Regions from separate parts of the Altererythrobacter arenosus genome, predicted to be linked through region 2. Evidence: predicted binding sites of a transcription regulator. Region 2 holds the regulator's gene; the other holds the start of a gene.
What was found. Region 2 encodes LexA, which represses DNA repair genes until DNA is damaged. Its sites were predicted from a motif close to GTTCCNCNCTTGTTCT; they were not measured.

Region 1 (4,522 bases), 790 kb from region 2:
GCGCTGTCGTAGTCGGAAATAGCCGGTTGAGTAGTACTCCGGCGATCACGGGTAGCAACACGACCGTCACCATGCCCCTGAACAGTGCCCACCGATCGATCTCGACGAACACACCGGCGAGCCAGCCGGTGAGCAGCGGGGTGGCAATGATCGCAATCATAGTCGATGCCAGGGTCATCGTTACCGAAAGCGCCAGGTTTGCGCGCGCCAGATAGGTCACGACATTCGACGCGGTCCCTCCGGGACAACATGCGACAAGGATCAGCCCTACAGCCAGCCCGGTCTCGAGTCCGAAGATCGTCGCGAAGCCTACGCCTGCCATCGGCATCACGGTGAATTGCAGGCCCACGCCAGCCGCAACGGCGCGTGGCATCGTGAGGACCCTGCGAAAGTCCTGCGGACTCAACGTCAATCCCATGCCGAGCATGATGACGCCCAGCAGAACGCTCACCAGCGATTGGCCAAAGGGCTGGAAGGTCCCGTCGACCACCCACAGAAAGTGCGGCGGCACGAACCACGCCCAGGCGGAACCCAAGACGGTCCAGAATGCGAACAGGTTCGTCGCTTGGCGGATCAAATGCCCCTCCCCTTCGGGGCATTGCCTAGCCTAGCGCCCGGGTCGTGCCTAGCTGGTGCGGTTGTTCCAGTCGCGCGCGGCGCGGCGGATACCGTCGTTGTCGTGCGGGAACTTGCCCGCCGCCTTGCGCAGCGAGAGCTCGAGCGCGCCCTGCGCCACCATCCTGGCGTCGATCGAGCGATAGGCGCTCTTGGTACCGCGCAGCAGCGGGTCGATCAGCGGGCTGGCGATCTTGGCCAAACCTTCTCCCACCCGGAAGTCGCTCTGCCGCGATCCCTTGAGCAGGCCGGGGCGCAGGATATCGAGGCGCTTCATGCCGACCTTGGCGAGATCGCGCTCAACCTCGCCCTTCACCCGCAGGTAGAAGTTCTTCGACTGCAGGCTCGCGCCGACCGAGCTGATGGTGACCATGCGCTCGCAACCGGCAGCCACTGCGTTGCGAGCCGTCTCCAGCACGAGGTCGTAATCGACCGCACGAAAGGCCTCTTCATCCTTCCCCGCGCGCTTCCAGGTCGTGCCAAGCGCGTTGATGAGGGAGATCGGCCGAACGGTTTTCAGCACCTCGTCCCACTCCGATGGATCGGCGAGGATCATTTCCATCTTCACCCCGTCAGGCACACGGATTTCGCGACGCGAGATCGCGATCAGCTGGATCTGGTCGCTGGCATTGGCCTCCTCGATGATCGAGCGGCCGATCAATCCGGTCGAACCGACCAGCGCGACACGCACCCGCTCAGACATTGGTCAGCCCCTTGGGATATTCGCCGTAGATCACCGCACAACTGTCCATCGCGAACCGGTCGCTCATCCCGGCGATGAAATCGGCGATGATCCGGCTGCGCGCCGGGTCATGCTCCGGCAGCCGATCCTGCCATTCCTGGGGCAGCAAGGTGGCGTCCTGCGAATAGGCCGCGAACAGGCGCGCAACGACGTCGCGGGCGCGCTCTGCGGTGCCGACCTGTTCGGGATGGTAATAGAGCTTCTCGTACATGAACTTCTTCAAACCGCGTTCCTGGACTGCGAGCGCGGGAGAAAATCCGCCTAGCTGTCGGCCCGCGTCACGGACTTCCGCCACCGATCCTATCCCATCGACCTGAACCTTGGTGTGCTCGATCACGTCGTTCACCATCAGGCCGATCTGGTCGCGCACCAGTTCGCGCAACTGGCGATCGCGGGGGACATTAGGAAAGCGTTTTTCGACGGCCCGCCACTGGTCTGCGAGGAAATCGAAGGTCAGCAGGTCTTCGAGGTCGAGAAAACCGGCGCGAAGCCCATCGTCGATGTCGTGATTGTCGTAGGCGATGTCATCCGCCACCGCTGCCACCTGTGCCTCGAGCGAGGGCCATTGATAGAGGTCGAGTGCATAGGCCTCGTCGAGTTCGGCCATCGCCCAGTTCGGCGCCGCGATGGGCCCATTGTGCTTGGCAATCCCTTCGAGCAGGTCCCAGCTCAGGTTGAGCCCGTCATGTTTGGGGTATGGGCTTTCGAGCCGCATGACCGTGCGCAGCGTCTGCGCATTGTGATCGAACCCCCCGTGGCGCTGCATAGCTTCGCACAAGGCCGATTCGCCCGCATGGCCGAACGGCGGATGGCCCAGGTCGTGCGACAGGCACAGGGCTTCGGTCAGGTCTTCATCCAGGCCGAGCGCCCGCGCGATGACCCGGCCGATTTGCGCGACTTCGAGGCTATGGGTGAGCCTGGTGCGATAGTGATCGCCATCGGGAGCGATGAAGACCTGGGTCTTCGAGCGCAATCGACGGAAGCTCATCGAATGGATGATCCGGTCGCGGTCGCGCTGGAATTCGCTCCGTGGCCCACGTGCCCCGCCCCTGTCCTGATCGAACTCACGTCCGCGCGAATTGGCGGGATCTGCTGCGTAGGGGGCCCTGTTCGTCACCTTCATGCGATTAGGGGACCGCCCGGTGCACGACAACGGGAACAATCGGGAAACATCGATCTACTTGATTGCTGGCAGAAAAAGAGCCGCCCTCCCTGTGGGATTGGGCGGCTCTGATGGCCAAACGGCATGCGACCCGAAAGGCCAGAGCGTTCTCTGCGTCGCAGGGGTTGGTTACTGTTGAAACCACTCTGCGCTTGAAAGTTCACTACATCACTTCTGTCGAAAGTGAAGCCGGACTTGTAAAAAATCGACAAGTTGTTGCCGACTGGGGACGACCTGCGCCAAATTGAAACAATTGTTGTTTCAGGCCCGCCCGAGAATCCAGTCCGCGGCCACCCGGCAATGAATGCGGGTCGAGTCGAAAATCGGCAGAATATTGGCGTCGACATCCACGACCATGTCGAGCTCGGTACAGGCAAGGACGATCGCCTGCGCTCCTTCCTGCTCCTTGCGGGTAATAATGGTGCGGAGCGTGCGTTCTGCATCGCGCGTCGCCTTGCCCACCATCAGTTCTTCGTAGATGATCCGGTCGACCGCTTCGACATTGGTCATGTCGGGAGGGAGCAAGTCCACACCATGCGCCACCAACCGTTGCCGGTAGAAGCTTTCGGTCATGACATTGCGGGTCCCGATGAGAGCGGCGCTCTTGCACTCGGCATCCTTCATCGCCTGGCCGACGCAGTCGGCGATGTGGATGATCGGAATATCGATGGCACCGGCGACCTCGTCGTAGGCGCGGTGCATCGAGTTGGCACAGATGATCAGTCCTTCCGCACCGGCCTGTTCGAGCCGCTTTGCGCTGTCGACCAGAACCCGCGCTGCGCGATCCCAGTCGTTGTCCTCGCGCAGGCCGTACAGTTGCTGGAAGTCGAGGCTTTCGATGAGCAGCGGTGCGCTCGCCATCGGACCCGAATTCCGCTGAACGATCCGATTGATGTTGTCGTAGTACATGGCGGTCGAGACCCAGCTCATACCCCCGATCATGCCCAATTTGCGCAACGCCGTTCCCTCTTCCTTCACTCACTCCCCACAGCCAGCCTAGCGGGGCGGGCCCGACAGCGTCCATAGGCTCCGGAAAATCGCCTGATTTATTGCTGTTCGTTGCTTAACGGCGCGGTAGCGAGCCAGTTCCGCAGATCGCGCGCGCTGCGATCGGCGGCTTCTTCCTGCGGCAAATGGCCGATCCCCTCGTATTCGATGAGCGTGCTGTTGGGGAGATGTTTGTCGAACCAGCGGCCCGCCTCGACCGGAATGAGGCGATCTTCGGTGCCCCACAAGATCAGCGTCGGCACGCCTATTGCCCCGATATCGCCCGCATCGAATGCCTTCCACCCGCGATTGAAGCGGATCCGGGTCGCCTCCCGATTGCCGGGATAGCGCGCCAGTTCCCAGTAACGATCGACCGCCTCCGGGGTGACGACAGCCTGGTTCGACACGCTTTGGGAAAGGCTTCGCTCGACCAGCGAGCGAGGCAGAAACTGGCTCATGAAACTGCCGACACCGGGCATCGCGGCCAGTTTGAATGCCAGGTTTCCCCCGCCATCGCGGTTGATCGGCGCACCGCCGGGATCGACCAGCACCATGCCAAGCAACCGCTCGGGATGCGCCATCGCATAAGCGACGGTGTGGCTCCCGCCCATCGAGTTGCCGGCGAGGACAAAGCGGTCGAGCCCAAGGCGTTCGGCAATGGCGTCGATATCCGCGACATAGCCCTCGATCGTGTAATCGCCCTGCGGATCGCTGCCGGTCAGGCCATGCCCCACCTGGTCGAAACGGATGACGCGATAATCCCCTTTCAATGCTTCAGCCCAGGGCTGCCAGGTGTGAAGATCCGCATTCGATCCGTGGAGCAGGACTATCGGCAGGCCGTCCTGCGGCCCCTCGTCGCGCAGATGGATCACGGCACCGGTCGCGACACGCACGAATTGCGAGGGCGCGCCACCATACTTGTCGCGCATCTCGGCCGGGTCGGTGTCCGGCACTCGGAAAATGAGGAAAGCCACCAGCAAGATCGCAGCGATCACGCCAAGGATCTTGCCCAGCCG
Region 2 (4,522 bases):
GTTGATTTCGCCTTCGAGGAAGGCGGCGTGCGCGTCACCGCCACCGCCTCGCTCACGGCCAGAACCGGGGTAGAGATGGAAGCCATGGTCGCAGCCACGGTGGCGCTTCTCACAATCTACGACATGGCCAAGGCTCTCGATAAAGGGATGGTGATCGAGGAGGTTCGCTTGCTCGAAAAGCTCGGCGGGAAGTCCGGCCATTGGCAAGCGGAGGCACGCCCTTGAGCGCCATGCTCAGCGTTGCGGAGGCGCAGGCGCGCGCCCTCGCCCTCGCACCCAAGATGCCGGTGGTGGAGCTCGATGCGGCGGCGGCCGCCGGGCGCTACCTCGCTTCAGACCTCCATGCTCGCCGCACCCAGCCGCCCGCCGACCTGTCTGCCATGGATGGCTACGCGATAGTGGGCGACGGACCCTGGACCGTGATCGGAGAAAGTCGCGCGGGCGCCCCCTTTGGCAGCGCATTGATCGATGGTCAGGCGGTGAGAATTTCGACCGGCGCGCACATGCCCGCTGGAGCCGATCGGGTGCTCATTCAGGAGAACGCCGAACGCACCGGAGATCATCTTCGCTGTACCGAGGACATGCCCGGTCGCGGCAAACACGTCCGCACTTGCGGATTCGATTTTTCCGAAGGCGATCTGGTGCTTGGTGCCGGATCTCGGATCGGCGCTGCCCAGGTGGCGCTCGCAATTACCGCCGGTCACTCCACCCTGCCCGTACATGAGGCTCCGCTGGTCGCAGTGATCGATAGTGGTGATGAACTTTCGGTGACCCCGGAAGATTGCGCTCCGCACCAGATCCCTGCCTCGAATGGCGCCATGCTAACAACCCTGCTCGCCCGGATGGGGTGCCGCGTGGAACGCATCGGGCCCGTCCCCGACGATCGCCAGGCGTTGGTCGATGCGTTTGCGAGTGCCGAAAGAGCCGATTTCGTGATCACCAGCGGCGGCGCCTCGGTCGGCGATCATGACCTCATCCGCCCTGCACTGGAGGAATGGGGCGCATCGCTCGATTTCTGGAAGGTGGCGATGAAGCCTGGCAAGCCGTTGCTCATCGCACAGCGCGAGAATCAGCTCATCTTCGGCCTTCCCGGCAACCCGGTGTCGAGCTTCGTCACCGCGTTCCTGTTCGTTCTGCCCAGCGTCAGGGCGGCCATGGGTGCGGCCGAAACTCTTCCGCGGCTGGTTACGCTGAAGGCAGGTTGCAGTCTTCCGGCCGGTGGTTCGCGGCAGGAATTCATTCGCGGGTCTTGGGACGGGCTTTCGGTGACACCGGCCGATTCGCAGGATTCCTCGGCACTGGCTGCTCTCGCTGCGAGCAATTGTCTGATTGCTCGCGGTATCGATGCTTCGCCCATATCCGCAGGTGAAGCGGTCGAATGCTACCTGTTGGAAAATGGCTGAATAGCTTGACTTGCTGAAAATCGTTTCCTAATTGTTCCACATTCGTTCACCTTATCGGTGCGCGAAATAACCGGCGACAATGGGCGACCAAGGGAGATTTTCGCCATGCTGACGGCAAAGCAGCACGAGTTGATCCGCTTCATTCAGCAGAAGCTCGAAGAGACGGGCATTTCGCCCTCTTTTGAAGAGATGAAGGATGCGCTCGACCTGAAAAGCAAGTCGGGCGTCCATCGCCTGATATCCGCTCTGGAAGAGCGCGGTTTCATTCGCCGCTTGCCCAATCGAGCGCGCGCTCTCGAGGTTATCAAGCAGCCTGAGGATGTGACGCCGGCAGCCAAGCGCCCCATGCCCGCCAATGACGCTATCACCATGGCTTTGGCCACCAAGGCGGTTGCACGCGAACCGGCCAACGACATCATCGAAGTGCCGTTGCATGGCCGGATCGCGGCCGGCGCGCCTATCGAGGCGATCGAGGGGCAGTCCTCGATGCCGGTACCTGCGGCGCTGCTTGGGCCGGGCGAGCATTACGCGCTCGAAGTTTCGGGCGACTCGATGATCGAGGCCGGAATTTTCGACGGCGACTTCGCGCTGGTGCGACGGACCGATACGGCGCGAGACGGCGAGATCGTGGTCGCACTGGTCCGCAATGAGGAAGCGACGCTCAAGTATTTGCGGCGCGAGAACGGCAAGATCCGGCTAGATCCGGCCAACGGCATGTACGATCCGCAGGTCTACGATCCGCACGAAGTGGTCGTGCAGGGCAAGCTCGCGGGGCTCTTGCGCCGCTATCACTGATCTGGCCCGTTGGCCTCAACCGCTAATCGGCGCCGCGCCACCAGCCATGTTTGCCTTGGCTCAAGGCGACGCTGGTGATCGTTCCATTCTCCAGATCGAGCGACAAACCGCCCGAGCGCTCAAGAAAGCGCGCATCGGCCTTGAGCCACTGCGGACGGCATGATGACGGCAGCCAGCGATCTGCGATAACGATATCGGCCCGCTCGCAGGCAGCGGCCAGCGCACGTTCCTCTACCCGCACGCGATTGCGCGCCATGAGTAGGGACCAGGTCTTGCCTCCCCGCTCAAGCGAGAGGACACAGAATTCGCTGGTACAACCCGCCGTCGGCCAATCCTCCAGCGGAATCGGCTCCGCTTCGACACCCGCCAACTCCATCAGGTTCTCGAGGGCGTAATCCGATCGACTGTCGCGCAGACTCAGTAAACGGCCGTCTTGCGTGGTGATCCCCACATGCCTCCCGTCGCTGGAGATCAGGACATCAGGGACCGGCGTAAGCAGAAGCAGGATCGTCGCGAAGCCCGCCGGGATCAGTCCCAAAAGCCTGGCGCGTCCGCTCCACAGTCCAATCCAGAGGCCCCCGGCGACGAACAGTGTAAAGGTGCCATCGCTCATTTGCGGCATCAGCTTCACCGCGCCCGGTTGGGAGGCGGTTACATGCGCCAACCACAAGAGCAGGTCGAGCGAATGTCCCACCAGCCACCACGCCGGCGCTCCTGCTCCAACGATGTCCAGCACAAGAGCCAGCGCGATCAGCGGCATGGACACGAAGGTAACGAGCGGAATCGCGATCACGTTGGCCAGCGCGCCGTAGACTCCGGCGCGATGGAAATGGAACAGAACGATCGGCATCAGCGCGATCTCGATCACCAATCCCGTGACAAGCAACATCACGCTGCGGCGTGCGAACCAAATAACCCTGGCTTCCTCTCGCGGCGCCAGAAAGCGCTTCACCGGAGCCGAGTTATGCAGCGCAACGATGGCGATGACCGCGGCAAAGCTCATCTGGAAGCTTGGGCCGACGATCGATTCCGGCCAGAGAATCATCACACAGACTGCGGCGACCGCCACCATTCGCAGCGAGAGCGCATCTCGACCCAATGCCACCGCGCCGAGGACCAGCAAGGCCGCGATACAGCTACGCACAGTCGGCACCTGCGATCCGGTCAGCAAGGTGTATCCAATACCGGCAAGAGCAGCGATGCCCGCAGCGGCCACCGGCAGGCGTATTCGCAACACCAGTGCTGGCCACAAGGCCAGCAACCTGATCGCCAGGACATAGGCTGCCGCGATGACCGCGCTGACATGGAGCCCGCTGATCGAGAGGAGATGCGTCAACCCTGCATCGCGCATCGCATCCTCGTCAGCCTGGCCGATGGCACCGCGATCCCCGCTGGCGAAAGCGGCCGCAATGGCGCCCTCTGGCCCGTCCAGCTGGCTCCGGACATGGCCGGACAGGCGGCGCTGAATATTCGCTAGTGCTGTGCGCTTCGGCGCAGGCTCGACGACCTCGATTGGTCCGATGACGCTCCCGGTCGCCGCGAGCCCGGCAAACCATGCCGTCCGCGCAAAGTCATAGCCGCCCGGCAACATTGGCGCTGCTGGCGGCATCAGCCGGGTCCGCAGGCGGAGAACAGCTCCCTCGGACATGCCTTCGCCAATATCCTCGGCTGGAACGTTTACGCGGATCTTTCGCGCCACACCTGCTTCGGCGTCGCGGATTGCCAGAACCAGCCTGACCCGCGACTCTGCCGGCTGGTCCTGCCGCTCAAGCACATGGCCCTGGAGCGTGATCACAGCAGGCCTTTCGATCGGCTCCGCCCCGACCATCCACGAGCGGGCCCAGATCGTCGCCATGCCGAGCGAGAAGACCAAACCGACCACAATCATCGCCCTTGGCAGAAGTTGCAGATGACCGTCGGGCCTCCCGAGCGTTGCGCCGAAGATCGCGCAGATTACTCCCGCGCCGATCCCGGCACTCCACTGCCACGGCTCGCTCAATAAGAACCAGGCGACAATCCCGAGCCCGAATGCAACCGCTATCCAGGGCCCGCGATCGAACCCCGCAAGAGCCAGAAAACGCTCGAAATGCTTCGCCACACTGGACATTTGCGCTGCGCTGCGCCAATTGCGCTGCACTGCAGCATTACCGCTATCGGCACCATCCCCCATGGGTACCATAGGCGCGTGACGTGTGGCCATGGCTTTATTGAAAGGATTGAAGGACTTATGGCAAGCAAAAGCGGAGCTCTGACCGATGGGGTCGTCACCCGCTTTGCCCCTTCGCCGACCGGGTTCCTGCACATCGGAGGCGCGCGCACCGCGT

Region 1: P7228_RS02100 (deoxyguanosinetriphosphate triphosphohydrolase) is a predicted target of LexA. The motif match lies at 2,513-2,528, and genes of this name have one in related genera.

The regions. Positions count from the first base shown of each region.
Region 1 is NZ_CP121106.1:400,225-404,746, forward strand. Features, by position in the region: gene P7228_RS02090 (bile acid:sodium symporter family protein) at 1-577, opposite strand, end outside; gene P7228_RS02095 (NAD(P)H-binding protein) at 626-1,318, opposite strand; gene P7228_RS02100 (deoxyguanosinetriphosphate triphosphohydrolase) at 1,311-2,480, opposite strand; gene P7228_RS02105 (aspartate/glutamate racemase family protein) at 2,781-3,476, opposite strand; gene P7228_RS02110 (alpha/beta fold hydrolase) at 3,566-4,522, opposite strand, start outside.
Region 2 is NZ_CP121106.1:2,850,190-2,854,711, forward strand. Features, by position in the region: gene moaC (cyclic pyranopterin monophosphate synthase MoaC) at 1-225, shown strand, start outside; gene P7228_RS14195 (molybdopterin molybdotransferase MoeA) at 231-1,403, shown strand; gene lexA (transcriptional repressor LexA) at 1,509-2,198, shown strand; gene P7228_RS14205 (ComEC/Rec2 family competence protein) at 2,221-4,305, opposite strand; gene gltX (glutamate--tRNA ligase) at 4,426-4,522, shown strand, end outside.